One region of the Virgibacillus sp. L01 genome, then DNA from elsewhere that is predicted to be linked to it. Evidence: riboswitches for the same ligand, from Rfam matches in the RefSeq annotation. Region 1 holds a riboswitch; each other region holds the start of a gene.
The links. A riboswitch is a leader RNA that binds a small molecule or an ion and turns the genes downstream of it on or off. The one in region 1 is predicted to bind S-adenosylmethionine.
Positions count from the first base shown of each region.

Region 2: it holds a riboswitch for S-adenosylmethionine, as region 1 does, so the genes downstream of both, ACTWQM_RS04980 (hypothetical protein) here and ACTWQM_RS18130 (methionine biosynthesis PLP-dependent protein) in region 1, are expected to answer to the same signal.
Region 3: it holds a riboswitch for S-adenosylmethionine, as region 1 does, so the genes downstream of both, ACTWQM_RS11135 (phosphoadenylyl-sulfate reductase) here and ACTWQM_RS18130 (methionine biosynthesis PLP-dependent protein) in region 1, are expected to answer to the same signal.

Region 1 covers NZ_JBQQCP010000012.1:79,659-89,854, forward strand. The annotation lists gene ACTWQM_RS18095 (hypothetical protein) at 461-772, shown strand; gene ACTWQM_RS18100 (isochorismatase family protein) at 788-1,345, shown strand; gene ACTWQM_RS18105 (DUF5316 domain-containing protein) at 1,367-1,660, shown strand; gene ACTWQM_RS18110 (hypothetical protein) at 1,729-1,992, shown strand; gene ACTWQM_RS18115 (DUF3231 family protein) at 1,997-2,995, opposite strand; gene ACTWQM_RS18120 (hypothetical protein) at 3,122-3,679, shown strand; gene metC (cystathionine beta-lyase) at 3,725-4,918, opposite strand; gene ACTWQM_RS18130 (methionine biosynthesis PLP-dependent protein) at 4,908-6,044, opposite strand; SAM riboswitch class I at 6,109-6,214, opposite strand; gene ACTWQM_RS18135 (RDD family protein) at 6,398-6,835, shown strand; gene ACTWQM_RS18140 (hypothetical protein) at 6,832-7,203, opposite strand; gene ACTWQM_RS18145 (HAD family hydrolase) at 7,302-8,081, shown strand; gene ACTWQM_RS18150 (YnfA family protein) at 8,830-9,165, shown strand; gene ACTWQM_RS18155 (class I SAM-dependent methyltransferase) at 9,245-9,853, shown strand; gene ACTWQM_RS18160 (cupin domain-containing protein) at 10,062-10,196, shown strand, end outside.
Region 2 covers NZ_JBQQCP010000001.1:1,081,764-1,091,959, forward strand. The annotation lists gene ACTWQM_RS04965 (solute symporter family protein) at 1-109, shown strand, start outside; gene ACTWQM_RS04970 (PH domain-containing protein) at 233-847, opposite strand; gene ACTWQM_RS04975 (LysM peptidoglycan-binding domain-containing protein) at 979-1,704, shown strand; gene ACTWQM_RS04980 (hypothetical protein) at 1,810-2,040, opposite strand; SAM riboswitch class I at 2,106-2,207, opposite strand; gene ACTWQM_RS04985 (CBO0543 family protein) at 2,766-3,368, shown strand; gene ACTWQM_RS04990 (D-alanyl-D-alanine carboxypeptidase family protein) at 3,474-4,664, shown strand; gene coaW (type II pantothenate kinase) at 4,706-5,524, opposite strand; gene ACTWQM_RS05000 (hypothetical protein) at 5,638-5,868, shown strand; gene ACTWQM_RS05005 (alpha/beta fold hydrolase) at 5,837-6,451, opposite strand; gene ACTWQM_RS05010 (alpha/beta fold hydrolase) at 6,477-6,737, opposite strand; gene argF (ornithine carbamoyltransferase) at 6,875-7,855, shown strand; gene ACTWQM_RS05020 (argininosuccinate synthase) at 7,848-9,065, shown strand; gene argH (argininosuccinate lyase) at 9,078-10,196, shown strand, end outside.
Region 3 covers NZ_JBQQCP010000005.1:117,843-128,038, forward strand. The annotation lists gene ACTWQM_RS11105 (uroporphyrinogen-III synthase) at 1-328, opposite strand, end outside; gene ACTWQM_RS11110 (NAD(P)-binding protein) at 345-953, opposite strand; gene ACTWQM_RS11115 (sirohydrochlorin chelatase) at 984-1,733, opposite strand; gene cobA (uroporphyrinogen-III C-methyltransferase) at 1,749-2,525, opposite strand; gene cysI (assimilatory sulfite reductase (NADPH) hemoprotein subunit) at 2,551-4,299, opposite strand; gene ACTWQM_RS11130 (assimilatory sulfite reductase (NADPH) flavoprotein subunit) at 4,333-6,168, opposite strand; gene ACTWQM_RS11135 (phosphoadenylyl-sulfate reductase) at 6,297-7,019, opposite strand; SAM riboswitch class I at 7,160-7,262, opposite strand; gene pepT (peptidase T) at 7,424-8,653, shown strand; gene ACTWQM_RS11145 (MFS transporter) at 8,736-9,911, opposite strand.

The sequences.
Region 1 (10,196 bases):
AAAGGAAGAGGATGTTGAAAATATAAGGGGGATTAATTATATTGGTTTGCTTAAAGTTGGCAGCCTCGTGCTTGGATTAATTGCTTAGTTACTTCCAGCTATTAATCTCATGCGATATAATAAAGGTGACCATAGGAATTGGGTTGTTCTCTCGGTGATGAGCATCAGTGCTTGTGCTATTTCCCTATGTTTCCAGATTTTCTATACTAATCATTTAGTAAAAATTGAGGATGGGTCTGCTCTTATGGAAACAATAGGTGCTTGGCGTTCGTCTCAGCAGTTCTTCTTGTCGTGACCATAGTATTACATGCCATTACTCTTTTCGTATATCGTGATAGAACAGCAGAGTAGGATGTCAAAATTGTATAGATTGGTCTGTTCTATTTTTAAAGAAGATTCTGTATAGTTGGAACCTTTTTCCCTTGCCCTTCGTAGGAAATAAGAGAAGGAGGGGGTATGTGTGAAGAAGGTTATTGTTTTTTCATTTTTGTCTTCTATCGTTATCGGATTAATTATATGGGCTGCTAGTGTAATCATTTCTTTTTCATATAGTGAATGGAGTTTTTTAATTGGTCTGGGGATAACGATTATAATTTACTTTTTTAACAGTAGTGGAGGGGCATTATCAAAAGCAGCAACTTTTGAAGCAAGTGAGTCAAGCTGGAAAATTCAAAAAAGCGAAGAGATGAAAATAGACGTGGGTGTCGTATTTTATGGTTCGCTTCTATATACTGTTTTTAGTTTAGTCTTGATGGTTATTAAGTATTTTTAGAAAGGATGAGTTTTTTTGAAGCAAGCTTTACTGGTAATTGATGCTCAACAGGATTTGATGGAAGGCAGTAGTGTGGAACAGGAAGTTTTTGATAAGGAGAAAGTCGTTAATAACATTAATGCTGTTATTGAAAAGGCCATAGCGAAGGGTGTTTCCGTTGTTTTTATAAGAGACTTAGATGTTTCAAATGGAGAAGGTCCTGGATTTCAAATACATAAAAATATTAAAGTGCCATCCGCTGCTGATGTATTTGATAAAGCCGCTACAAATTCATTTTACGGCACACCATTACTCAACCATTTAAATGAGAATAACGTAGAGCATCTTGTAATAATGGGATGTAAGACGGAACATTGTATCGATACGGCTGTCAGGACAGCGACGTTCAATCATTTTGACGTTACTTTAGTTGGAGATGGACATTCTACCTCTGACTCCGATAACTTAACTGCACAACAGATAATCCTTCATCACAATGAAACGCTTCATGGTCATGATAATGTAGACAATTTCTCAATTGTTAGAAATACAGAAGAGGATTTATTTAACCCTACTCACGATAAATACCGGTAATGAAAAAAGGGGGAGATTAGGTTGTTGAAAAATCTGGGTATTGGTTTAATTTTTACCATTATTGCTCTGATGATTGGCGTTTTCACTGGTGACTGGAACTTATTTTTTAAACTTATAGTTGCAGCAGCAGTTATTCCTTTAGTATTATCAGGTTTGTTAACAGGAGCTTTTGTTGATGGTGACAGAAATAGAGCTAATTATCATACCGAGACCAAAAAAGACAGAAAGGACAAAAACAAATGGGTTACAAAGTTACTAATAATTGGTGTCCCTAACTTTAGCTTATTAATCATTTTAATTATACTTGGTTTCTAGTCGACTACTGTAAGTTCGGCAAATTTTTTACAAGGAATAACGTGTCGGGGTACATATGGAGGCGGACTATGGTTAAGTCTGTGAAAGGGCAATTTATCATATCACTATTAGTTGCAATTGGTTTTTTGATGAATTCGTTCTCTTATATTAAGTTTACTGGTGAAGCAGAATTTATGTTTAATCGGAAACTTTTTTACTTCGTTATGATTATCTCGGTCTTTAGTGCAGGTTTATTGACACAGAAGTATATCCAAACAAAAAGGAAGGATAATAATAGTCCATGCCAGGGAAGTGGGACATACAATGATGCCAGCAAAAATGGAGATGGTTAGTAGCCTATTTTTTCATAAGATTATTTCGGTCTAAAGTTTGCGGTGGTCTCTCTAACCATCCATTTCCAATCATTAATTTTGTTCCTTCTAATGCAAATTTGGAAAGATGGGAAACAAATTTCATATAATTTGCTGCCAAATCACTTCTGGCACTTGCACCTAAAGATGTACCAACCAAGGAAATGGAAAATTCATTTAAAGTTGATATAATGAACATCATAAGTTTGTCTGAAAAAGGTGAGGTAGTAGAATTAGTAATCGAATCATCTGACGTCATGGGAGCAGCAATCTCAGCATGTTCCAGAAATTCTTTAAGATCATCAATAAATTTATCCGTGTCATTTATACTTTCTCGTAAGTGTTTTCTTACCTTATCACTTTCTGCAACTTGTGAAAAACCCATAATAAGGGCTTTATATATTTGGCTTGATTCAATATTGTTTGCTATGTGTGCTACTTCAATTGCTAAGAGTGGCCGTTTAGTAAAGGAAAATGTCCCACCGACAAAACTTTCATCCTGTACATACGTAACTTTCTGTGGATAGTGGATTATTGGAGAACGAACTAAAGCTCCTTTTTCTTTCAACAGATTGTTGGTTTGGTTATATAATTCTTCAGCTTCATTTATAATTGTTTGATAAATTGTCTTTATATCCTCTCGATATGCAGTCCCTAAACACAAGCTATTTGCTATAAGTCCATTTCGCGACATACATTCCAGGTAACGAGTATAAAAAACATCTGTGAAGAGTCGGGGCGCTTTGTAAATGTCTTTATCTGTAAATCCTTGAGGAATAGCTATTTCTTCTTTATTAAAAATTTCTTCAATTTTTGGTAAATGGGATGCAGATAACTCTTTAGCAAAATCTAACGTATTTTTAATTTCCTCATCTTGTACATTTTCTAAAAAATGATCAAACACACAAATACACATACTGTCATGCATATAGGAAGTCCATAAATTTGCAACTTCACCAGCTGTTAATTTTGTATCGTGTTCCACTGTTAAGTCCTCCAATTTTTATATTTAATACTAGTATTGATTAAACGACGTTTTTATATTAATTACAAAAAATGTAAAACGCATAAAAAGTGTCGTTATCTTATTGCAGGTTGAGGAGAGAATTCCATGAGTGAGTACCGGATTGTTTCACCAGTTTGTCCGAAGTGCGAATCAAAATGTACATATGACTTCAGCCAGGAATATAAGCATTTGGATCCTGCGCCATTACAGCCTGTCACTATTGGTAATGCTAAATATCATTGCAAGGATTGCGGTTATGAATGGAAGAAATACAGAGGACGAAAAATTTATGAGCTGATTCAGGTTATTGATATACAGAGTGGTGGGTATATGGATTATGGTTCTGTTCAGAGGATGAGGATTGACCTGAAGCATAGGCGTGTTCGGAAAGCACTTTTAATCGGTGAGTTTAACGAATTTGATCAGATAGCCACTATGAGTGAGGAATGTATTGATTGGCTGCTAGCTGAATTATATAAATGCGATTTTGTTAACTGGGCGGAGGAGTATAACCATGATGGTGTTTTGGACGGTTCCTATTGGCGGTTAACTATCGAATATGATACACACTGTGAAATTAAAATAGGAAGCAATCATTATCCAAAGAAGTGGGCGAAGTTTTGTAAAGTTGTTTCAAAGGTAAGTGGGGAGGATTTTTATTAAATAGGCGCAATTCTTTTGAAAAAGAATTACGCCTAGTGTTAATTTTTATCCGACAACATGTGGATTCTTTACTTGTTGCGACGCAGTTTGTAATGCATGATCCAGGTCTGCGATTAGATCATCGACATGTTCAAGTCCGACTGAAAATCGGAATAATCCATCGGTGATCCCTCGTTTTTCTCTTTCTTGCTTTGGCATTGCAGCATGAGACATTGTTGCTGGATATGACAGAATGGTTTCTACTGCTCCAAGACTCACGGCGAATACTGGCAGGCGAATTTGTTCGACAAATGTTTTCGCTACAACTGAATCTTCTATTTCGAACGACAGGACTGCTCCTGAACCATTAGATTGGCTGTTATGGAGGTCATGCCCAGGATGATTCGGTAATCCGGGATAAAATACGTTATTAATTAATGGATGATTTGTTAAATAGGCAGCTATTTTCAGTGCTGATTCAGATGATTGCTTAAGACGGGATCCTAACGTTTTAATGCCTTGTATTAACAAATAGGAATCCTGTGCGCCTAGTATGGAGCCAAAGGAATTTTGAATAAAGGCCAACCTTTCTCCAAGCTCTTCTGTGTTTGTAACAGCTAGACCTGCAATAATATCGCTGTGGCCAGACAAAAATTTAGTCGCACTATGGAGCACAATATCCACACCAAGATTAATCGGCTTCTGGTAAAGTGGTGTCATGAAAGTGTTGTCGAGAAAAGTCAGGCAGTCATTCGCTTTGGCAATTTTTACGATGCCTTTAATGTCAGTAATGTTTAAACATGGATTTGACGGTGTTTCGATATAGATGACTTTTGTATTCGGTTTAATTGCATCGTTAACCTCAGTCAGGTTTGTCATATCTACGAATGTGTGATCAATTTTAAATTTGGTAAGTACTTCGGTTACAAATCTGTAAGTACCACCGTACACATCCGTTGAAATTAGAACATGGTCACCAGCGGAAAGCAGCATAAAGGCTGACGATATGGCAGACATTCCAGAAGCAAATGCTAAGCCGCGGGCACCTTCCTCTAATTGGGCTATTTTTTCTTCCAACGCTTGCCTTGTCGGATTTCCTGAACGGCTATAATCAAATGGTCCAAACGCATCAAAGGATTCCTGGTGATAGGTTGATGACAGATAAATCGGCACATTGACTGCACCTGTTCTCTGTTCAACGTCCAAATTTGATGGAGCATGAATTAGTTCTGTTTCTAATTGATTCTTGTTATTGCTCATTTTCCCATTCCCCCTTTTCCAAGATTGAAAATACGTTCTTCAAATCGGTAATTAGATCCTCCGCTTGTTCAATGCCAACAGAAAATCGTAATAAACGATTATCGATCCCACGGAGTGTTCGTTCTTCTTCTGGTATCTCTGCATGGGTCTGTGTTGCTGGATACGTAATAAAACTTTCAACTCCTCCAAGGCTTTCTGCAAAAGTAACCAATTCAATGTTTTCTAAGAAAGGTTCTACCCAATCTGTCTTCTTAAGGCGGAATGAAAGCATGCCGCCTTTACCTGGATACAGTACATCCGTAACCCCTGGTTCATTTGCTAAATAATCTGCTATTTTCCGTGTGTTCTCATCGTGCTGCTTCATCCTTAGAGCAAGTGTTTTGAGGCCTCTAATAATAAGCCATGAATCAAAAGGAGACAGGACTGCACCTGAAGCATTATGGATAGTTGCAAGCTTATCGCAAATTGCCTCTCCTTTTGCAACGACTAGGCCGGCGAGAACATCATTGTGTCCGCCAATAAATTTAGTAGCACTATGAACGACGATATCGGCACCAAGTTCAAGCGGCTGCTGGAAATAAGGAGTCAGAAATGTATTGTCAACAATGAGTAACAAATCATGCTTCTGTGCAAGTGCTGCATATTCTTTAATATCGATTTCCTGCATAAGCGGGTTTGTTGGTGTTTCAATAAGTAATGCTCTCGTTTTTGGTGTAATTAATTTCTCTGTCACGTCAACATCCGCAAACTCCGAATAGGTTGTCTTTATATCGTAGACATCATCGTAATGCTGAAGTAAACGGTATGTACCACCATAAATATCTTCTGGAACAATAACTTCATCACCGGAACGGAAAAGAGAAAGAACTAACTGAATAGCTGCCATTCCAGAACTGCAGGCATATCCGCTATCCCCGGCCTCCAGCTTTGCAATTCCTTCTTCCAGGATAACCCGCGTCGGATTCTTCGTACGCGTGTAGTCGTATCCAGTGGATTTGCCAATTCCTTCATGCTGGTATGCTGTTGATAAATAGATTGGCGGGTTCACTGCACCTGTTGTTTTATCACTATTATTGCCTAGTTGTGCTAAGTTGGTTTCGATACTTTTATTTGCCACAGTAATCATCCTCTTCATAAAAAAATTAGGGACCCTCCAGATAAGAAGAAGGTCCCTAATAACGCAAACAATCTTCTCATCTTCAGGTAACTTGTTACCTTTTGGATTTAGCACCGGGCCAATTATGGCGGGTTGCTGAGACATCACAGGGCCAATCCCTCCGTCTCTCTAGATAAGAAATATATGATTTTATTTGAAATACTTGATTTTTCTTACTTTAATACAAACGATTGGATAATGCAATAGGTAATTACAGAAATAACGAAAAAACTACAATTTAGCTCGGATTTGTAGTCTAATTTTTAATGAAAATGCTTGTCTTATGGTACGATAGTTATATAAATTACCTATGGGGGATGGTTATGGAAAAGTACAAGCCAGCTGGATTCTGGGTGAGATTCCTGGCAAACGCAATTGATGGTATTTTGACATATATTATAGGGGCAATTATAGCCATTATAATTAATGACGAACGTTTTTTCAGTTCACCAGGTAATGAGGCAAATACTTGGTATTCATCGCCATCCGAAGACATATCAAATCTAATTTATGTCGTTGTTTTTGTTATAATTTTCACTGCAAGTAAGTATAAAGGATCTCCAGGGAAATTAGCATGCAGGATTCAAGTACTTAATGTGGAGATGACCCAAATTAGCATGCTGAAATCAATTGGAAGATTTTTTGCGTATTTTCTCTCCGCGCTTCCACTTGGTATTGGCTTTCTAATGGCAGGATGGAATGAAGAAAAGAAAGCACTGCATGATATAGTTTGCAGTACGAGAGTTGTTTATCGAATCTAACGCCAGCGTAGTGCAATCCGCAGTTTACAGCAATCTGTGTCAGCAACTTGTGATATAAATTCCAGCCGCAAGCCATCAGGATTGTAATGAATATCGACGTCTGACGTAATGCCTGTAGAGTGAATTAATTGCTCAACCTTGGCAGTATTTGAGGTTTGAGCAGCATTCATTAGTTTTGCATCAAATTCCTGTGATTCTGCTAGTTTATTAAGAACAATGCTCGCGTCATCCATAAGTTTTTTTGTTTCATTTGCTGATTTATATAATAGGTTGGCGTCAACAGGTGGATATTGCTGGCGATCTGGCCAGTAAGTGGCGTTAGGATAATATGGTACATAATAATAACCTGGATAATTGACGTAATACATAAAAAATATCCCTCCTTGTGAAATACATCCATTTAATTATATGCAGAAGAACGTGTTTGTGGGAATGAGCGGGGGTTTGTGGAAAGGATGCTGGATAAATGACTAAAGCAATTTTGTTTGATCTTGATGATACCCTGCTTTGGGACAAAAAAAGCGTAAAAGAGGCATTTAAGGCTACTTGTGAATTGGCAAAGCAAACATATGACATTGACCCTGTTAAGCTAGAAGCGAAAGTTCGTGAAAATGCACGAGAATTATATGCATCCTATGATACATATGCATTTACACAAATGATTGGAATAAATCCGTTTGAAGGACTATGGGGTGATTTTCGGGATGAAGGGGATTCTTTTCACAAGTTGAAAGAAATTGTTCCTGAATATCGGAAAAAAGCCTGGACGAGAGGACTTCATGATTTAGGAGTTGATGATTCAGATTTGGGTTATCAGCTAGCAGAAACTTTTCCCGTGATGCGCAAGGAAAATGCGTTTGTATATGAGGATAGTTTTGCAGTACTTGATCAGCTAAAGGGTGAATACCAACTGCTGCTGTTAACAAACGGATCTCCTGAATTACAACAGACCAAACTTGATATCACGCCACAGCTCATGACCTATTTTGAGCATATAGTTATTTCTGGGGCTTTTGGAAGAGGAAAACCAGATCCGGCCATCTTTGGGCATGCGCTTGAGCTTCTTGCTGTGCAAAAGGATGAGGTTTTAATGGTTGGGGATAATTTAAGCACAGATATCCTTGGGGCAGAGCGTGCTGGAATAGACTCTGTCTGGGTTAACCGTCATCGGAAAGAACCTAGTGACGTTATACCGACATACGAAATCGGAGCATTGAAAGAGCTATTGCAATTGTTGAAACGGTGAATTAAGGGTGATGAAGTACAAACTGGAGGATTAAACGGTTATGTCGAATAGATTCCTGGACCAGTTTTATACAATTGATCCGGATTCAGGTGACTAAATAATTGAAATTAATCTAGAGAATTATGATGATATTTTTAATACGTGGGATTCCTCTGTTTATAACATTAGGGACCTTGATTCGAGTTTAAAGTCTTTTTTAGCAGTTAAGAGAGCATAAATACTTTCTTACTGCATAAGTGCAACTACGGCACTCGCCATTAAGGCTTGACGAATACCAAGTTTTCTAAGAAGAATGCTCTCACGATATCAAATCACAAAAAAATATAAAACTGAGATTTAACATGCAAAAGCAGGAAAGAAATATTGATATGGAAAAGGATATTGAAAAAGGAATTCGTAATTATTTTAATTATGTCCTGTATACGACGAAAAGAGATTTTTTCCAATATAAGAAAAAGAGTCTTTCTTTATATTGTCACTTTTTATCTGCAAATTTCCGACAACGAAAAGGTCATAAATGAATTTATTTCACTAAGCGTAACTGTAGGTGGATGGGTTTTTCTCTGGGAAGCATTTTCACTTATCTTTATTCAAAGCAGTGATTTATGGAAGAAAAGGAAGCAATATACGAGAATTTTAGCAGCACCAATAGTGTATAGGTATCACTGACACAGCTTCAACTGGGACCCGGATAATAGATCATAAGTGGAATAGTTATTTTGAAGTATAAGTTATTTGGTTTAAGGAAGTGGTTCTAATTATTTATGCAATCGTTTTGTTTGTACTAGCAGGGTTAGCTGAAATTGGTGGCGGATATTTAATTTGGTTATGGTTAAGAGAAGGTAAGCCATATTATTGGGGTGTTGGTGGTGGGATTGCACTAGCTTTATATGGCGTAATTGCTACATTTCAAACCTTCCCATCATTCGGTAGAGTATATGCAGCATACGGTGGCGTTTTTATTGTCCTATCCGTTTTATGGGGATGGGGTATTGATAAGAAAACACCTGATTTATATGACTTGGTTGGTGCAGGAATCTGTATTGTTGGTGTTTCAGTGATGTTATTCGGGCCACGCCAGTAGAGGAAACAAGGCGTTATGAATAAAATTGAAATTATCTTATATATATGGATGAAAGGTCAATTCTTCAGGAAGTGAACAAATGAAAAAAGAAAAGCAAATTAAAAAATTCGATAAACAGGTAAAATTGTATGAAACGAAAGGCACTAATCAAAAGTTTGCCGGATTGAGAAATAAACTAATAAAAAACGCATACGGAAAAGTTTTAGAGGTCGGTGTTGGAGCTGGAGCAAACTTTTCTTATTATGATCAGAATAACGTTGAGATAACAGGAGTTGATTTTAGTTCAGAGATGATTAAGAGTGCCAAAAGAACAGCATCAAATTTTCAGATGAAAGCAGTATTTGTACAAGAAGATATTGATGAGTTGATTTTAGAGCCTAACTCTTTTGATTGCATCGTATCAACCCTTTCCCTTTGCAGTTATCCAGACCCAATTGAAACATTAAATAAATTTAACAGTTGGTGCCGTAAAGATGGGGCTATTTTGTTAATGGAGCATGGTTTGAGCTCTAATCCACTACTTTCCTTTGCCCAAAAAGTGATTGATCCACTCCATACTAAAATATCTGGATGTCACTGTAACAGAAACATCGATAAAATAATTGGGAAATCTAGTCTTCAGGTTGATCAGATCGAACGTTATTGGTCAGATATCATTTATTTAATACGGGCAACACCTATTAAGTAACAGTTTGAGAAGGGAATTAATTTTTTGAAAAAGTTCATAGTTCATATAACGGGTTCCGCTTCCTATCACAAAACTTAGAATTACACTTTAAAATGTAACTAAATTATGGGAGTTAAAAGGACACGTGAATTTAAGTACGTTATTTTAACAGATACATAGGATAATTCTATAAATTGTGAAGGGATTGAGAAAAATTTATTATCCATATATGTATCCGTATCAACATCCTTATTATGTTAATGTACCAATGTATAACTATGGAAGTCAGCATATTAACGGCACTTTACCAAATGGGTTAGAGCATACTGACAGATTTGGATCATTCAGTGCTGATAACGGTGCT
Region 2 (10,196 bases), on a different contig from region 1:
TTTCCTTGGAGGCTACCTTGGTACTATATTCTCTAAAGACACCAGTGCGAAACGATACGCTGAAGTTAAGGTAAAAGCAAATACTGGATATCGGGAAACAGGAAGCTGAATCAATAATGAGCGACCGCTATTATGGCGGCCGCTCATTTTGTTTTATTTGATAGTTCTCTGTTGACTTACATTCTCATCTCATTTAGCTAAAAGAAAGACGGAACAGTGCTCCACTCAACCTCTAGTTATTAATATACTTCTCAAAAACGTCTCCGAAGTCTTTCTCATGATATTCTTCACGAATTGATTTCAGCCAGTCGAATCCAAACTCCGTTAACTCTTTATACTGTTCTGCAAGTTTCGTTTCAGAAGTTCTTGAGTGTTGCAGTACTGTCACGGCTTTATTTAAGCTCTCCCCAGCCATTTCTGTAATAATTGCATTTTCGTGGGTTGTTTCAGCTATAAATAATAACGCCTTATATAAATCTTTTAATTTAACAATCTCGTCTTTATGCACATCAATGCTTAGCGGTTCTTTTCCTAACGTAAATTTAATTTCGATATCCAAATCGATTTTCCCTGCTGTCTCAAGGGATACATCTGATATCTTGTATTGTGAGTATGGATAACGATTTAGCGTTCGTTTAGAAGAAGCAGCATTTTCCCCATTCACATGAATTAGTGCCAGGTTGGTGAAGCAATATTCATCTGCTTTTGTCTTAATAAGGAAGTAGATTTTTTCATCATCTTCGTGTCGGACGTAATCATCCGCGTCTGTCTTATCATAGTCCTCGGGGCCAATAATCCTGCCAATATCGGATAAACCCAGTGCATCTGAAGCTAATTTTTTAAACATTCCTGTGACTCCCCTTCTTATAATTATTTTCAGAATTATTATACCATTAATGGACTCCAATGACACTCACCCATTCCTCTGTCTGTGAATAGGCTGTTACGATATTCAAAACGGAGGAGTGAAAGACCAACATGAATAGAGAATTTTATTACACTGTTCAGCCAGGTGATCATCTCGGGTTGCTGGCTGAGCGATTCCGTACACCAGCAGAACAGATTTTCAAAGATAATCCCGGGATAGACCCGTACAATCTTCGAGTGGGGAAACGCCTGCTTATTCCAGTGAAACAATCCACTTTCAGGCAGGATGATTGTATCAGTCAAGCAGAATTCGAATTTAGAAGCAGTAATCGTAAACTTTGGGAAGAGCATGTTGCTTGGACCAGAATGACAATTATCAGTTTGACGTTTAATCTACCGGATGTGGAATTTGTTATCGCACGTCTTCTGCAAAATGCTACAGACATGGGGGATGCAATCAGACCCTGCTATGGTGACCGTCTAGCTGATATATACGCTAATTTGATAAAAGAACATCTCTTATTTGCCGCTGACCTTGTTAAAGCTGCAGTAGCAGGTGATCAGCAAGCAGCAATGGCCGCTGAACAAAAATGGTACGCTAATGCAGATGAGATTGCCAGGTTCTGGAGCAGTGTAAATCCTTATTTGTCCGAGAAGGGTGTTAGAGATATGTTTTATCAGCACTTAGATTTAACAAAACAGGAAGCAGTATTTATGATAAATATGGATTACCAGAAAGATATTCAAATATATGATGAAATTGAGGAACAAGCTTTAACGATGTCGGACGCCATTTCAACTGCAGTAGTAAAACAATTTCCTGAACTATTTGCCTAGATTAATTGAGTAGAAGGCATATGCCTCTTACTCAGCTTACCTATTGCTGCGGAAATTTATATACGCAGCCTTTAAAGACTCTTAAAAGCTAACCTCTATTAAATTTCACTCACGATTCAAGTCAGATTTCTGAGATGCTCTCTTCCTTTCTATACTCTCAACATTATACTCCATCAAAGGCTTAACAAATTTCTCATAACGTTCCTTTTTGAATCTCTCTAATTCCTCTGGCGTCATATCCTTCGTTACCTCCGACACATGACGCCCCGGGAGTTCATCAAACTCCTCCTTTGTCATCCATGTTACTTTGCCATTTTCGACAATAAAATGTTTCATAATAATTCCTCCTTCACATATTAAAAACCCCTTCATGCGTTGGATGCATAAAGGGGTTTTCTACCGATTTATCACTCAAAGCATAGGCCTTGCTGGTGGGAGCACCTTACATTTGCAGGTTGCTGTGACGTCGTTGAGCCAGTTCTCTCGATCACTCTTGATAGCTATTCACTTACATAAAGTATATATGAATTTTCATGATATTTCAATACATAATCACCAGCACATTAATTCATCGATGTTGGGTTACACTACTATAAAGGCTGTTTTCTAAAAGTTTGTTGCCTTATCAAAGTAATGAAATCATACCGTAGTGATTATAAACTGCGACATACTTTTTAAACAGTTTAGCGCTGTTATACCGCTTCGGAAATACACTTCGCGCACCAAGGGCGGCTGATCAGCCTTCTTGCTCCTACGTCGGTGCGAAGTCTCATCTAGGCCTTAGTTCCCACAGGAGTCTACGTGTATTTCCTCCGCTGTTGACTGGAGTATGATTCGCTATAGAATAAATGTGTGAAAGCACGGTCCGAAGACACCGCAGAGTAGCTAAATGAAGGCCCTTCCCGCGGAAAGCATCCGCCCGTAGCGATCCCGAACGGTGGGACGAGAGTTTATAAAGATTATTCCAGCAGTTACGTTGCAGTTTATAGCAACTCAGAGGGTTAAAGAGCAGTAAAACATACAGAAAAGCAACTAGTAAAAAACGGATTGCGGTGAGTTTAATGGTAGTGATAATCATTCAAAATCTTATCCCACTCTACGAATTAAGCCTATTGAATGTTTCATTGTCCCAATTAATTGAAGACCACAGAGAATTCAATGACACACTTAAAGCATATTGGCATCAGAAAGTATATTTAACACCTAGATGGTGGTTCTTGGTTATGCTCAGCTTACTGCCCGCGATTATCTGGTGGATGTTAGTTAATAAGAAAAGAATTATCGAGATTACAGCATTCGGATTATTCTATGGTGTTGCAGCAATTATTCTTGATTCTATTGGAAGCAACGCCCTAGCCTGGACTTATCCTTACATCCTTTCACCATATTTACGCCCGCAATTATATCCTTATGATGTTGGTGTTGTAATCATTTCCTATATGTTTTGTTATCAGCTGTGGAGTGACAATTTTAAAAAATTCCTCATATTTTCAGGACTGCTAGCTGCTTTTTTAGCCTTTGCTGCTGAGCCGATTATGGTATGGCTAGGCCTTTACAAAGCAATATACTGGAAACATATTTATTCATTCCCCATTTACTGGCTTTTAGGCATAATATGCTGGGGAATCATTATGTATTTTAAAAAATTGGAACAGGAGAGATAGATAATTCTTATTTCTTCTGTTCTTTTCTATGGAAATAATGAATGTTTTAGCTTTTTATATCGTCTATATAAATGAAGGGTTAAAAAAGTAATAGGGGAGATTTACATGTCTAACAAAAAAGCGTTATTAGTAATTATTATATCATTGTTATGTCTATTTTTAACGGCCTGTAGCCAGGGTGATTCGCCTGAATCTGCAAGTGATCAGGATGAATCTAATCAGGAAAATGTAACGGAAGATAAAGAAAAGTCGGATGAATCCCCGAGAGATAACAAGTCTGATAAAGAAACAAAAAACCAACCAGAAAAAGATGATAAGAAAAATAATAACTCGTCAGATGACTCATCAGAAGAACAGGATGATTCTTCCGAAAAACAGAAAATTGAAGATGATGGCAGTACTGAAGAAAGACTCCTGCCTGTCGGAACATTATCACATGGAGATAATGGCGAAAAAGTTAGTATGATGCAGGAAGCCCTAAACCGATTAGGTTATTCGTTGACAGTTGATGGCGATCTAGGATGGACCACTGTCTGGGCGATAAAAGATTTTCAAGCGCAGGTATCTGCCTTGAAAATTGACGGTATTTACGGGGAGGGTACACGTGAATATATACAAAAAGCAATAGATGGTGAATTAGAAATAGATCCGGGCACTGGTCTGGAAAAAAATAACGATACTAAAGAAAAGCAAGACAACAATGAAAACAATAGTAATATAGTATCTAACCCATCAAGTATTCTTGCTTTGGTTAATAAAAATAACCAATTACCAGCAGACTATGTCCCAGGTAATCTCGTTAATCCAAATGTAAGGTTTCCATTTACAGAAGACTTGCCCAAAAAACAAATGCGACAAGTAGCAGCAAATGCACTTGAGAATATGTTTAATGCTGGAGATAAGGCAGGGGTTGACCTTTTCGCTCAGTCTGGTTACCGTTCATACGATAGGCAAGAAGCAATTTTCGCGGCAAATGCTCGTGAGCACGGGCGCGAAGCAGCAAACCAATTTAGTGCACAAGCCGGGGAAAGTGAGCATCAAACAGGACTGACAATGGATGTCACAAGCGCTGATATCAATTACCGTCTGAATACAAAATTCGCAAATACCGATGAAGGGCAATGGGTTAAACAACATGCTAGTGAGTACGGTTTTATCATCCGCTACCCAAAAGGTAAAACTAGTATCACCGGTTATCAATACGAACCTTGGCACCTTCGTTACGTCGGCAAGAAAGCCGCCAAATACATTGACAGCAATAATACTACGCTGGAACAGTATCTGGGTAATCAATAATAGTTATATACAAGAGCTTGGACGACGATCCAAGCTCTTTTTCAATCAGGTGATAACAAGGCTCCAATAGCTCCACTATATTCACCATTTCCCAGAAACACTGGCTCTGTTCCTGCCAGTCTAGTGTATTCTTCAATAATATCCTGCAGAAGAGGATTTGACCGAAACGACGAACCGATATAAACGATGAAGTCGACGTTATGTTGGGCTGCCATTTGCAAGCTTATCGTAACGATTACTTCACCTATCATCCCAATTACTGCTGCCAACTTGTCTGCATTTGAGGGGGGCTGCGCTATCATTGACTCCTTTTTCCCAAAGTTGCTGGCAGTCAAGTCTCCGGATATTGGCGATAGCGCCCCCTCGAAGATATCCTTCACTTTAAGGTCAGCGTTGCCCCTGTCACCGTTACTAGCTAACTGTACCATCCATGCATAATCCTCAACTCCGGTTAATAAGTAGCCAAGTCCGATTAAAGTTCCACCGCCAATACCAGATCCTCCAATCCGCTGTTGTTCCCTATCACTAACAAGGTGAATTGATGTCCCAGTACCAACGTTTACAAACATAAAATTATTCTCGATTGCATATCGTTGCTGATCAGCCAAAAACTGTATCCCACGGTTAGTTGCGTCAAATTCAACCACCATTTCAGCAGGAGCTGTCAGTTTTTCCGCAAATAACTGGCTTTTCCCGCCAGTGATACAAACAGCGGGATTCTTAAAGGTATTATATAGCCATGAGATAGCATCGCCAATAGCTTGTGAAGGGAATGTTTGATAGACAATATTATCATTTTCCCAATAGGCTACTTTTACAAGTGTGCCGCCAGCATCAATTCCAATTTTCGTTTGATTCATTTTTATCATTTCTCCCCTAACAGTTTTTTATTACCGTAAAAAAAACAAAAACATTTCGTTCATCAACTATTATTTGATAGGATTAAATAAGAACCTGAATTGAGGGACGTAATATGCATTTATTAAAACTAATGAAAGACTCAAGGTTTTTCAAGATTTTTACAACCTCCGTAGCTTGGACCGCTATTATTCTACTATTTTTGTTCATCGCTTCAATGGTTTATCTATTAATTATGGATTATTTTTATAATGAAGATAACGACAAATTTAATCAGAATGGGGAAGAAATCACGCTACACGACGCCTACATGTCTAGTCAGACTTATGTTGAATCCATTCTTTAATAGTCTTGGACACTTCACCAGGAGCATCAACATAAATATTATGCGTTGTATTGGGTATCGGACGAACCTGTACATCCGGTGTGTTTTCTAAAAAGTGGTTAGCTTGCTGTTGCCGAAAACCTTCCATTTCTTTCGGAAGCGTACTTCTGAACAACAGTACCGGACATATAATCTGTTGCAGAATCTTACTTGTTGGCTCGGCATAAATTCCTTTTACAATTGCTTTCGCATCAGAAACTGGTAGAGCTAACCGGATTTCTCCGTTTACCTCCGTAACCTGCGACTTGGCTGCTGCCTCAATCTCAGGTGACCATCTTGACATCTCACTCTTCTCTGATTGTATAAATGCCTCCCACGAAGAAAAGCGAACACTATTATGGAATTTCTCTATACTTACAAGCTCATCCTCCAACGTGTCACTCTTTATTTCCTGTATATAACCCCCATCAAGCAAAATCACACCCTTAACTTGCTTCGGATAGCCTTTCGTATAATACAAAGAAAGATGTGCCCCCCATGAATGCCCGATTAGAAAACTTGGCATTCGCCAAGCCTTTGGGCGAATTGCCTTAGTTGTACTTATGCAGTAAGAAAGTAGTTATACTTTCTTATCTGCCAAGGTAAATTTCCGACTTCCCTAAGCCCTTAACGACTTTCTCAACCTCTTCTGCCATACAAGATGGCCAGAACGCTTTTTCCTCTGACAAAGACTTATCTCTTCCATTCCTGACAAGATCAAATGAAACGACATGATAGTCAGTTAAATACTGTGCCAATTCTCCAAAGCTTAACCCCGTGCTCCCCATTCCATGAAGAAACACCAATGTCGTATTTTCTCTGTTCCCCCATTCATATAAGCCACTTCCCATTCACTCTTCACCTCATCATATATTTGATTAATTCAAGTTTATCAAAAAAATTAATAATTTTGTAAAATAACTGTTGTATTTTTATACACAACTATGTATAATGATACATAATCTAATAATGAACCGGAAAGGATTTGATTTTAGTGGCCAGCACAATTTCAAAACCGCAATTAAAGGAAAAGGATTTTTTAACGTTAAACCAGTTAAGTAAAGCAGAAATAACTGGACTGTTAGACGAGGCTGTTGCTTTAAAAAAACAGACAAAGGAAGGAACACTGGAGCCCTATTTAAAAGGAAAAGTTCTTGGAATGATCTTCGAAAAGGCATCTACCCGTACAAGAGTTTCATTTGAAGTAGGCATGCTTCAGCTTGGAGGAGAGGCCATCTTCCTTAGTTCCAATGACAGTCAGATTAGTCGCGGAGAATCAACTTTTGATACGGCAAACGTGTTATCTCGCTATGTTGACGGCTTGATGATCCGAACCTTCAGTCACGACACTGTTGAATCCTATGCACAGCATGCAACTGTCCCTGTTATTAATGGATTGACCGACTTGCATCATCCAACACAGGTGCTTGCTGACCTCTTAACCATTTATGAACATAAGGGGAAACTTTCAGGATTAAAACTTGCCTTCCTCGGTGATGGAAATAACAACATGTGTCATTCATTAATCGAAGGTGCAGTAAAAGTTGGAATGGATATCGCTATTACCTGTCCAACCGGTTATGAACCGAATCAGGAGATACTCGAGCAAATGAAGCAAGAAGCTGAGCAAAATGATACGAAAGTAGAATACGGTGAAGATCCATATGAAGTGGTAAAAGATGCAGATATTATTGTTACCGATGTATGGTCGAGTATGGGGCACGAAGATGAAAATGATCAGCGAAATAAAATTTTTACACCTTATCAGGTAAACGAAAGCCTGTGTGAAAACGCAAAATCGGATTTCATTTTTTTACATTGCTTACCTGCCCACCGCGGAGAAGAAGTTACAGCAGGCATCATTGATGGACCGCATTCAGTAGTGTTTGATGAAGCGGAAAATCGCCTGCATGCACAAAAAGCTTTGTTAAAATTATTATTAGAAGATGGAGGGATTAACCATGACTAAAGAAAAAATAGTGTTAGCATATTCAGGTGGTTTAGATACATCTGTATCGATTAAATGGTTACAGGAAAAATATAATTATGATGTTATTGCACTGGCAATTGATTTAGGAGAAGAAAAGGATTTAGAAACAGTTCGTCAAAAGGCATTAAATGTTGGTGCCATTAAATCAATCGTCATCGATGCTAAAGATATGCTTGCAAAAGAATATTTAATGCCAGCATTGCAAGCAAATGCACTATACGAAGGCAAGTACCCATTATCCTCAGCGTTAAGCAGACCATTAATTTCGAAGTTACTTGTCGATATAGCAGAACAGGAAAACGCAGTAGCTGTTGCTCACGGCTGTACCGGAAAAGGAAATGATCAGATACGTTTTGAGGTCTCCATTAATGCGCTTAATCCTGACCTCCAAGTGGTGGCACCTGTAAGAGAATGGGGAATGACCCGGGATGAAGAAATTGCTTATGCAAAAGAAAAAGGTATTCCGGTCTCAGCTAATTTAGACAATCCATTTTCGATTGATGCAAATATTTGGGGAAGAGCTTGTGAAGCAGGTGTACTGGAAAACCCATGGAACGAAGCACCAGAGGAAGCATTTGCATGGACCAATCCAATCGAGGCTACTCCGGATGAATCTGAATATGTTGATATCACCTTTGAAGGCGGCATCCCAGTAGCACTAAATGACGAACCAATGGAACTTGTTGATATAATTGAGACATTGAACGAAGCTGGTGGCAAACATGGTATTGGGCGAATTGATCATATTGAGAATCGCTTAATTGGGATTAAATCACGAGAGGTTTACGAAAACCCAGCAGCATTAATCCTTATCAACGCCCACCAGGAAATGGAGTTTTTAACACATGCAAGAGAAGTAAGTCAATATAAAAAAACAGTTGAACAGCAATATGCAAAGATGATTTATGAAGGTCTGTGGTATTCACCGTTACGTCCCGCTATTGATGCATTTGTTTTGGAGACTCAAAAAACTGTAACCGGAAAAGTACGTGTTAAGCTCTTTAAAGGAAATCAATTCGTTGTTGCCCGGAAGTCCGAATATAGCTTATATAACGAAGAGCTGGCTACCTATGAAAAAGGGGACATGTTTGATCATACAGCAGCAGTTGGGTTTATCAAACTGTGGGGATTACCAACGAAAGTACACGCTGAAATCAATAAAAAAACAACTGATCCGGTTAAGCAGTAGGGAGGATTACAAATGTCAAAACTATGGGGCGGACGTTTCACTAAATCGACCAACGAACTAGTAGAAGAATTCACAGCGTCCATCGAGTTTGATCAGCAGTTTGCAATGGAAGATATTGAAGGGAGCATTGCCCACGTAACCATGCTTGCCGAATGTGAAATCATTACCAGAGATGAAGCAAGCCAGCTTATTAGAGGCCTAAAAATCATTGAAGAGAAAATCAATAACGGCCTGGTCGATTACGCGGTTGAGAATGAAGACATCCATATGAACATTGAGCAAATGCTAATTGACGAAATTGGACCTGTTGGCGGCAAACTCCACACTGGAAGAAGCCGTAATGACCAAATTGCGACAGATATCCATCTTTACGTTAACAATAAAACAAAAGAAATCATTAAACTTGTTGAATCCGTCCAAGCAGCTTTTATCAAGCAAGCAAAAGCAAATATTGCTGTCATTATGCCAGGGTATACACACTTGCAACGTGCACAGCCCATATTATTTTCGCACCATCTGCTTGCATATTTCTGGATGCTGGAAAGGGATAAACAACGCCTGAATGATAGTTTACAGCGGGTTAACTGGTCGCCATTAGGCGCTGGTGCGCTAGCTGGAACGACATTTCCTATTAATCGAGAACGTACCGCAGAATTACTAGGGTTTGACACAGTTTATCCAAACAGCCTGGACGCTGTTAGTGACCGCGATTTTGTCATGGAATTTCTATCCATTGCATCGATTATGATGACGCATATTTCCCGGTTATCAGAGGAACTTGTCACATGGTCGAGTCAAGAGTTTGATTTCATCGAGCTGGATGACTCTTTTTGTACGGGATCAAGTATTATGCCACAAAAGAAAAACCCTGACGTGCCGGAACTATTACGTGGAAAAACCGGACGCGTCCATGGTAACTTATTAGGGTTATTAACTGTCCTGAAAGGTCTCCCACTCGCCTATAATAAGGATATGCAGGAAGATAAAGAAGGTCTTCTTGATACGGTAAAGACAATTGATGGATCGTTGCGGTTGCTTGCACCAATGATTGAAACGATGCAGGTTAAACAAGATAACATGTACAATGCAGTTGATCAGGATTACTCCAATGCAACTGATATTGCGGATTAC
Region 3 (10,196 bases), on a different contig from region 1:
AATGTTTTTTTGCCCAATTTAAAGTCTTTCTTCCACGAACTGCCAGGTTAGTCTCCCCCATTTTTTGAATGAATTCAGAATGGCGATTAAGGTCTAGCGCTGTTGCCTCCAAGATTTCAATGCCAACTCCGGTGGTCAACAGCACCATGTCAAAGGGTTTTTCGAGAAACGCTTCTACATTCTGTTCACAGATGTTTTCATTTAACTGTTGTTCGCCCTGGATCGAATAAACTACTGGTGTCCCACCATTCTTCTGTACAAGTGTGGAAATTGCACCTGCTTTTCTCGTAGCAGCAACCCCAACTTTTACACCATCCATTCCGGTCATTGCAATGCCCCCTTCCTTATAAGCTCCTTAGCCAATCGATAGTTTGCTGTTGTTTCTTACCGTCCAGAAAATCATCAGATAATAATTCCTTCAATAATGATCGCCTTTCTGTTTTTGTGAGTGTAGTGTGCTTAATTAGTTGACGACTTTCATAAAGAAAATCCACATAATCAATGTATCTATCATCAAAGATAGTTTCCAGCTGTTGTTTTATTTTAGCTGAAAGCAGAGGACTTGCTCCATTAGTTGATATACTCACTGACAGTTCCCCACGCTTAATATTAGAAGGGAAGTGTATATTCCCTTGGGAGGCATCTGACGTTACATTTAACAGGGAATTAGGAGGGGAAGACTTAACTACCGCCTGGTTAACGGCGGGATTATTAGTGGCAACTATTACTAAGAAAGCTCCCTCTAGATCGTCAGGCTCGAATTCCTTTTGCTGCCAGTTCACCCTTGCTGCGTCCCATAGCGAATGGATTCCCGCTTCAATTTCGGGGCTTATTATCGTTATCGAAGCACCACTCTCTTTCAGTGTGTCAACTCTCCGGCAAGCCACTTTTCCGCCACCGACAATAACTACCTTTTTCCCTTCTAGGTCAACCATGAGTGGTGTGATCGCCATTTTTCGCACTCCTTGTTATTGTAGTAACTTCTAACTGGAAACTTGTTCTGTGTTGGCAATAGATTCATAGACACGTTCCTTCAATGCCTCTTTCATAATTTGATGGTCACCAAGCTGCTGACATTGCACAACTTCCTTATACGTCTCTAATTCATTTACCTTATCTCTTATATAATTCATCAATATACCCGTAAACCAAAGGTAAGGAACAATAAAGATTTGCGAATGATTTTCTTTTAAAGAGGTTTGAAGCATTTGTTCAAAAGAAGGGTCACAGGCAGCTAGAAAGCAAACATTAACAGAATTGAAGTTTGTCTTTACTTGTAGTTTTTGCCCAATATCTTCTATTACCTTTTTGGTTTCAGGGTTTCTGCTCCCCCTTCCAACGAGCAATAGCTTCGCGTCTGAAACAGCTGGTACATTCGTCTGTTTTATTCGTTCTGCCAAAATTTCAATGAAGCGGTCCTGCATACCTAAAGGCTTGCCATAAGTAAAGGTGATATGGGAATGCCTTACCTTTGCCCGGTTTATTTCTTCTGGAATATCATTGAAATAATGCCCAGCACTTAAAAGCAGAACAGGTACTACTGAAATACGCGTAGCACCTTGATCCATTAAACTATCAATTCCTTGTTTGACGTTTGGTTCAGCTAACTCCAAAAAGCAAATTTCCTGGAGAGAAATATCCACTATTTCTTGTACAGAGGAAATAAAGGAAACGGCCTCAGCAGTTGCTTCTGGAACTCTGCTGCCGTGACTTACATATAAAATACCTTGCATGGTCACCCTCCTAAATCATCCAACATTTGCGTGTTTTTTTGTTTCTCCCTTAATATTGAGTTGTTCAAACCACTGAAGTTTTTCTCTTAGTTGAACAACTTCTCCGATTATAATCATAGACGGATTCTTTATGTTGCAAGAATTCTCTACTATGGTTTCTAAAGTCCCAGTAATTGTTTGCTGGCTGTCTGTCGTGCCCCAATGTACAAGAGCAATTGGGGTACTCGGATTGCGACCGTGACGGATAAGCTGATTACAAATATCCGGAAGATTTTTAACTCCCATGTAAACACACAAGGTATCCACTCCTTTAGCTAAGTGTTCCCAGTATTTATCAAGTTCTTCACCACTTTTAGTTACTCCTGATACGAACGCCACCGATGAACTGTAATTTCGATGGGTAAGTGGAATGCCTGCATAGGCAGGAGCGGCTGAGCCGGAAGTAATACCTGGAACGATTTCAAAAGGGGTCTCTCTTTGTACTAGTACCTCAGCCTCTTCACCGCCCCTGCCAAATATAAATGGATCGCCCCCTTTCAACCTCGTGACAACTTTACCCTGGCTTGAAAAAGTGCACAGCAGATTGTTGATCTTATCCTGTGTTAGTGAGTGCTGTTTAGGACCCTTCCCGCAATAAATTAATTCCGCATGCTCAGGAGCGTGACTCAACAACTCTTCATTGATTAGACGATCGTATAAGATAACGTCTGATTTCTGGATGGCTTTGAGCCCTTTTACTGTAATTAAGTCTGGATCCCCGGGACCAGCTCCTACCAAATAAACTTTACTCAATGCACTCACCTCTTCCGTATACTATTTATTTCCTAGCTTTTTCGAACAAATCGGTTTTGGCTGAATGGAAATCCAGTCCAGAACGAACCTCTTCGACATACCCGGCTCGAATCACAAAATCACCGAAGTGCTCACCGTCCTGTCGTTCCTTCCCGTACTCAATCAGAATTGGGCGAAGTGTCTCTAGTATTTCTTTCTCCGCGATATTCTCACGGTATAGACTATTCAAGCGATCCCCAGTGAAGCCACCACCGAGATACATATTATATTTGCCAGGGCCTTTGCCGATAAAGGCAATTTCGGCCAATGCCGGACGTGAACATCCATTTGGACACCCTGACATACGAACGACAATTTCCTTTTCGCTTAGTCCAGCTTCATCCAGGATTACCTCGATTTTATCTATCAGGGATGGAAGATAGCGTTCAGACTCGGCCATAGCCAGCGCGCAAGTTGGAAAAGCTACACAAGCCATGGAATTCATCCGTAATGCAGAATGATTTTCACCTGCAGTCATTCCATACTTTTCGACTAATTCTTTAATTTCCTTCTTTTTCTTGCTTGTTACATTCGCAATGATCAGATTTTGATTCGGGGTAAGTCGGAAATCGCCTGTATGGATTTTAGCGATTTCTCTTAAACCCGTCTTAAGCGAATAGTCATCGAAATCGGCAACTCTTCCATTTTGTATAAATAGATTCAGGTGCCACTTACCGTCACCCTTCACCCAGCCGTAACGGTCACCATTATGGTCGAAGTTAAAGGTGCGCGCCTCTTCAAGATCCCAGCCTAATCTATTATTCAATTCACTTGTGATCCAATCGAGCCCCAAAGAATCAACCGTATACTTGAAGCGTGCGTTTTTTCTGTTTGAACGATTACCATAATCGCGCTGAATCATTATTACCTTTTCGGAAACTTCAATGACCTTTTCTGTCGGACAAAACCCGATGATGCGTCCCACCTGTGGATATGTGTTTGTGTCACCATGTGTCGAACCCATGCCACCACCAACTGCAACATTGAATCCCTGCAATTGTCCATCTTCTATAATTGCGATGAATCCCAGATCCTGAGAGTAAACATCCACATCGTTTGTTGGAGGAACAGCTATGCCAATTTTAAACTTTCTCGGCAAATAAAACGCTCCGTACATAGGTTCAATTTCTTCTGGGTCACGACTGTCAACAACCTTTTCCTCATCAAGCCAGATCTCATGATAGGCATTCGTTTTTGGCTTAAGATAATTACTGAGTTTGTCAGCCCACCCGTAAACCTCTGCATGAACCTCTGATTGGTATGGATTCGAGTTGCACATAACATTCCTGTTTACATCGCCACATGCGGCCAGTGTATCCAGAAGTGTTTTATTAATCTCCTGCATTGTTTGCTTTAAATTCCACTTCAAAATTCCATGCATTTGGAATGTCTGCCTGGTTGTTAGTTTCAGCGTCCCATTACCGTGTCTCTTGGCAAGATCATCCATGACTAACCATTGCTCTGGCGTAGCGACTCCACCTGGCATACGTGTGCGTATCATAAATTGGTAAGCTGGTTCCAGCTTTCGATGACGCCGTTCATCTCGTAAATCCCGGTCATCCTGCTGGTAGCTTCCGTGGAACTTTAGCAGTTTATTATCATCATCAGAAATAGCAGCGGTAATTTGATCATCCAACCCCTCCTCTATTGTTCCGCGAAGATAGTTACTCTCCTGCTTTATCCGTTCAAGGTCGCTTGGTTTATTTTCTTTACCTGGGATTCTTTTGTTTACCATGTTAAGCTCCTTTCATCTTTCTATCCTAATTCTCTAATAAACATCACGCTGATAACGTTTCTGCTGACGCATTTCGGCAAGATATTCTTCCGCTTCCTCACTAGTCATGCCACCCTCTTGTTCGATGATTGTTAAAAAGGCAGTATGAACGTCATGTGCCATGTGTTTCTCATCACCACAAACGTAGACGCTAGCCCCTTCTTCAAGCCATTGATAGAGATTCCGGCTATTTTCAAGCATGCGGTGTTGTACATAAACCTTTTCAGCAGTATCACGGGAGAAGGCAACGTCCATCTTGGACAACACCCCTTCTCTTAGCCATTTTTGCCATTCAACCTGATAAAGAAAGTCAGTGGAAAAGTGCTGTTCGCCAAAGAATAGCCATGTTTTCCCTTCAACACCTAATTCCTCCCGTTCTTCAAGAAAAGACCTGAATGGAGCGACACCTGTTCCAGGACCAATCATGATTACAGGCGCATGTTGGTCGGCAGGAAATTTAAAATTCGGGTTTTGGTGAATATAAACCGGTAACAACCCTCCTGCCTCCATACGTTCTGCACACTGACCAGAGCATACCCCGGTACGGTCACGCCCGTGTGTCTGGTATCTTACCGTTCCGATGGTGAGATGCACCTCATCAGGATTCGCTTTAAAGCTACTCGATATGGAGTAGAGGCGAGCGGGTATCTTACGGAGAATTTGGATAAATTCACCAGGCGATACTTCCCCTGTTGGGAAATCTTTAACTAAATCAAGCAAATCGCGTCCATCGAGATAAGCTTTTCGTTTTTCCTCTTGAGCAATAAGTTCACTTAATTCTTTGTTTCCGAAAAGTTTTGCTGCTTGCTCAAGTAATGGCTTTGTCAATCTAGTAATCTCGTAATTATGAAGTAAAGCATTGCGGACAGAGAGCATTTCACCATGTTTGTTTATTGGTACACTTTCTTCATGGTTCCAATTCATTGTCTTGATGATCTGATCCACCAGTTCAACATCATTTTCAGGGAAGATGCCAAGACTATCACCCGGTTCAAACGCCAGATCCGATCCCTCAAGCGATAATTCAAGGTGGCGGGTTTCTTTGTTCGACCCACGTGCATTTAGCTGTAAATTATCCAAGATCTCAGCTTTAAAAGGATTTGTTCTTGAATAAGACGACGCCTTCACTTCTGTCCCTGCTTCAGTTAAGGCTGTTTGAGTAGCCGATTGGGCCTCAAGTGTATCACGCAACGATCGTAAGACACCTTCTATCCACTCTGAAGCATCATCGTCAAAGTCAACATCACAATCTACTCGCGGGTAAATCCGCTCACCACCTAATTCCTCCAGTCTTTTATCAAGATCCTGCCCAGTCTGACAGAAGAACTCGTAGGACTGGTCTCCCAATGAAAGTACCGAAAAACGCAGACCTGGCAATTTAGGTGCTTTTCTACTATTTATGAATTCATTGAAAGATATGGCATTATCAGGTGGATCCCCTTCTCCGTGAGTAGCCGTCACAATCAATAAATCTTGGACTTTTTTTAGTTCCTTAGGCTTGAAATCATCCATTGATGAGAGAGTCACCCTATGGCCATCATCTTCTAACTTCTGCTTCAATTCCTCAGCAAGTTGTTGCCCATTTCCGGTTTCAGATCCAAAAAGAACCGTTATTTCTCTTGAAGTGGCCCGACCCACTTCAGATGATACTTTGACACCTAGTTGATTCTTATCAGCACCACCATCAGCCAGCTGAGACTCAGTTGGTCCAGAAGCCATCATATAACCACTAAGCCACGCTTTTTGTGCTTCCGTTAATGTAGGCAAAAGGCGATTTAGAGACTCTATTTGTTCTTGATTAAATGGGCTGTTTTTCACCTGTAATTGCAAAAAATATTCACCTCACAAAAGAATGGTTTTTTAATTTATTGGTATTTTTGTCATGCCTTGTTTTCTGAAAAATAGCTCTGGACCTCCAAAATCATCATCTGACCCAGGCCTACTTGATATCAGTGTTATTAGTCAGAACCATGAATGCCACACTCTGTTTTATTAAATCCTACCCACCTACCTGCTCGTGTATCGTCGGAGTCACTTACAGAAAATGTACATGGAATACAACCGATACTCGGATATCCCTGATCATGTAATTCATTGTAATCCAAGTCGTTTAGTCGGATATAATCCCAAACGTCTTCCCAGGTCCAATGAATTAGAGGGCATACCTTGATAGATTTAAATTTCTCGTCCTTATTAATAAAATCTGTTTCCTTACGACTTGCTGATTGTTCTCTTCGTAGACCAGAGATCCAAGCTGGAACCCCACTTAACGCTTCTTCAAGCGGCTTTATCTTTCTAATGTAACAACATTGGTTGGGCTCGCGTTTCCAGAGTGCCGATCCATGTTGTTCTGCTTGCTCATCTAACGTCAATTTTGGTTTTTTTAAATGAATGCGCAGCGAGGGATACCTTTTCTTTACCTTTTCAATAAGATCGTATGTTTCCTGAAAATGTATCCCCGTATCAAGAAAGACAATCTCTGCATCCTCTTTTACTTTTGAAATTAAATCAATTAAAACAATACCTTCAGCACCAAAACTACAAGCGTACACGAGAGAGTTTCCAAATGAATCATAGGCCCAATCGATAATACTGGATGCTCCTTTAGTGTCGTCAGTCGGAAGCCAATCTTCAAACGGGGCTCCATTGAAATCACTATAGGTAACTAAATTGTTATTCAAACTTTATCCCTCCACCAAAAATTATTTTTTACATGAAATCAAAAAGCTTATATTGGAATTGGACAGATAACAGCATCAAAAAACCCCCTTCTTATCAAAAAATAAGAAGAGGGCTTCACTAATATACTAGTTGTTAGCTCTTCTTATCTTCCAGACCTATAGTCTGTAGGAGTTGGCACAGTATTTATTAAACCTGTTGCCGAGGTTTCCTAGGGCCTTTCCCTCCACCTCTCTAGATAAGAAAAATTGATAATTTTTATGAAATTGTTGATGATTATTCTATGCCGTAAAGAATAAAAAGTCAACATAAATTTCAGAAAAATATTATTAATACTAAATTCTGACTACTGCCGCATGATGTTTTATGCTAAAATTAATAAAGCTATATAGGAGATGATGTATATATGAAAAAAGATCTAATCGAACGCCTAACTAGATATGTGAAGATTGATACACAGTCTGATGAAAGCAATAAAGATACCCCGTCTACACCAGGTCAATTTCAACTTGCTAACTTACTAGTAGATGAGCTGAAGACAATTGGTATGACTGATGTAACAGTCGATGACAACGCATATGTAATGGCGACACTGCCATCAAATTCAGATAAAGTAGTACCCGCAATTGGATTCCTGGCGCATCTGGATACTGCTACTGATTTCACCGGCAAAGGTGTGAATCCAAAAGTTGTGGAAAACTTTGATGGGAACGACCTTACATTGAACAAAGATTTAGGAGTTGCTTTAACTGCTAAAGATTTCCCCGAGCTCCCAGGCTACAAGGGTCACACCCTGATCACTACAGACGGGACAACCTTGCTTGGTGCAGATAATAAAGCAGGAATAACTGAGATTATGACTGCGATGGATTACTTAATCAATCACCCAGAGATTAAACATGGAGACATACGTGTTGCCTTTACACCTGACGAAGAAATCGGACGCGGCCCTAACAAGTTTGATGTGGAACGATTTAATGCTCCATATGCATATACCGTCGATGGTGGCCCATTGGGAGAATTACAGTATGAGAGCTTTAACGCTGCAGCTGCCAGAGTTACCTTTAAAGGCAACAGTGTGCACCCTGGAACTTCTAAGAATAAAATGGTTAATGCCGGAAAATTGGCAGCGGAATTCATCAGCAAATTCCCCCAACACGAATCACCTGAGCATACAGAAAAGTACGAAGGCTTTTACCACTTAATTTCCGTTCATGGTGATGTCGAGAAAACTGTTGTAACTTATATCATTCGTGATTTTGACAAAGATAATTTTAAATCCAGAAAAGAAACAATGCGTAAATTTACGAATGACATTAACGAAGACTATGGCGAAAATTGTGCAGAACTGGAAATGGCTGATCAATATTACAACATGCGCGAAAAAATTGAGCCTGTAAAAGAAATTGTTGATATTGCCTATGAAGCTATGATAAATTTGAACATTGATCCCCTTGTAAAACCAGTTCGCGGCGGCACAGATGGATCACAGCTTTCCTATATGGGCTTGCCGACACCAAACATCTTCACTGGCGGTGAAAACTACCACGGGAAATTTGAATATATTTCAGTCGATAACATGGAGAAAGCAACAAACGTGATTGTTGAAATCACTAGATTATTTGAATTAAAATAATATCTAAACAATGCTGGATTCAGACACAATGAATCCAGCTTTATAATCTTATATGGCCCTACTTATCGAGGAATTTTACACGTTAACTGCGAATAAAAAACGAAGCAACCAGTCCACCCGATAACAATAAAGCCAAAACTCCAAAGGTTATAAAGTAACTCCCCGTTAGCATTAAACCACTGGCAACTATCGGCCCAAGGGATGCTCCAATAAATAATATAAACGTATATATTGATGCAGCAATTGCCCTGATGTTTCCACTCCATTCACCAATTAACGTCATAATTGCTGGAAATGTTAGTGAAATACCGGCTACATAAACTACACTCATACAAATGATTACTGGTAAATTAGTGTCTACCCCTAACATTACTAATCCGCCTACCGAAACTGCTAAACCCACTCTTAAAATCAGCAAAAGTCCTAACTTCTTTGCCAAAAATCCGGTGAATGGCGAAAGAATCATTCCAGCTAGTCCTGCAGCCCGAACATAGAGAATATCTCTATCCCCAAGATAAAACGGTGCATTTTTCAAATAATCACCAAGTACAGTATACATACCAATAAAAGTCAGCAGTAACATGATCGTAATTACATAGCATAAACGGAAGTTTTTTTGAGCAAAGATCTTTTTCACTTGCTCGATGTGATAAGCCATACTAATAGAAGTATTTTCGCTTTTGGTTGTTGGCAGTATTTTAGCAACTGCAAGCAAACTAACTAGGTATAATCCTCCAAATAATATAAAAACAAAATGCCAATCAAACGTTTGATCAATAAATCCTGCTACTACCTGCCCGAAGATTCCCGCTGTCAAAAATCCAAAGCTAGTAAAACCAATTGTTGTAACTAGCTTACGTTTTGGATATACATCAAACACGTAAGCTAAGGCAGCTGGAGCAAATGCAGCTGAGATAAACCCTTGTAATCCTCTAAGTATTATTAGCCACAGGAGATGGTTCGTGAACCCGACCGCAAAGGTAACCAATGAAAGAACACCCAAACCGAATGCAATCATTTGTTTTCGTCCATAACGATCAGCTAATGGACCCAAAACTAAAAACCCCACCGCATAAAACAATGAAAATATACTTCCCGTCCAGGCAGCGGTTGTCTGGGTCACTTGAAACTCCTTTGCAAACACACCAATAAGAGGAGTCGTCACATACACACTTGAGACAACAATCAATGCACACCAAAAAAGTAAAAATGTTATCAAATTATAATTGGGTTCAACATGCTTTGGCATGCTTGTCATAGTAGTCACACCTGTTCCCTCCAGTCATATTCACTTCAATATAACTATGAGAGAGGCGAAATAATTGTGTTTTTCCCCAGAGCCTTTAATCAAAGCTGTTTCGCAAATCTTGTAAAATAGACGTACTCTAATAATAAAGCAATATTCATACAATGATGGAAAAACCAATTCATGTAGACGGCCAAAAACATCAAGTGTTATGATATTTAATGGATTAAAGAAAAACTATGATTTCAATACTACAATCGAACAAGAAGCTCGAAAAGAGGCATTTAAGAAATTAAA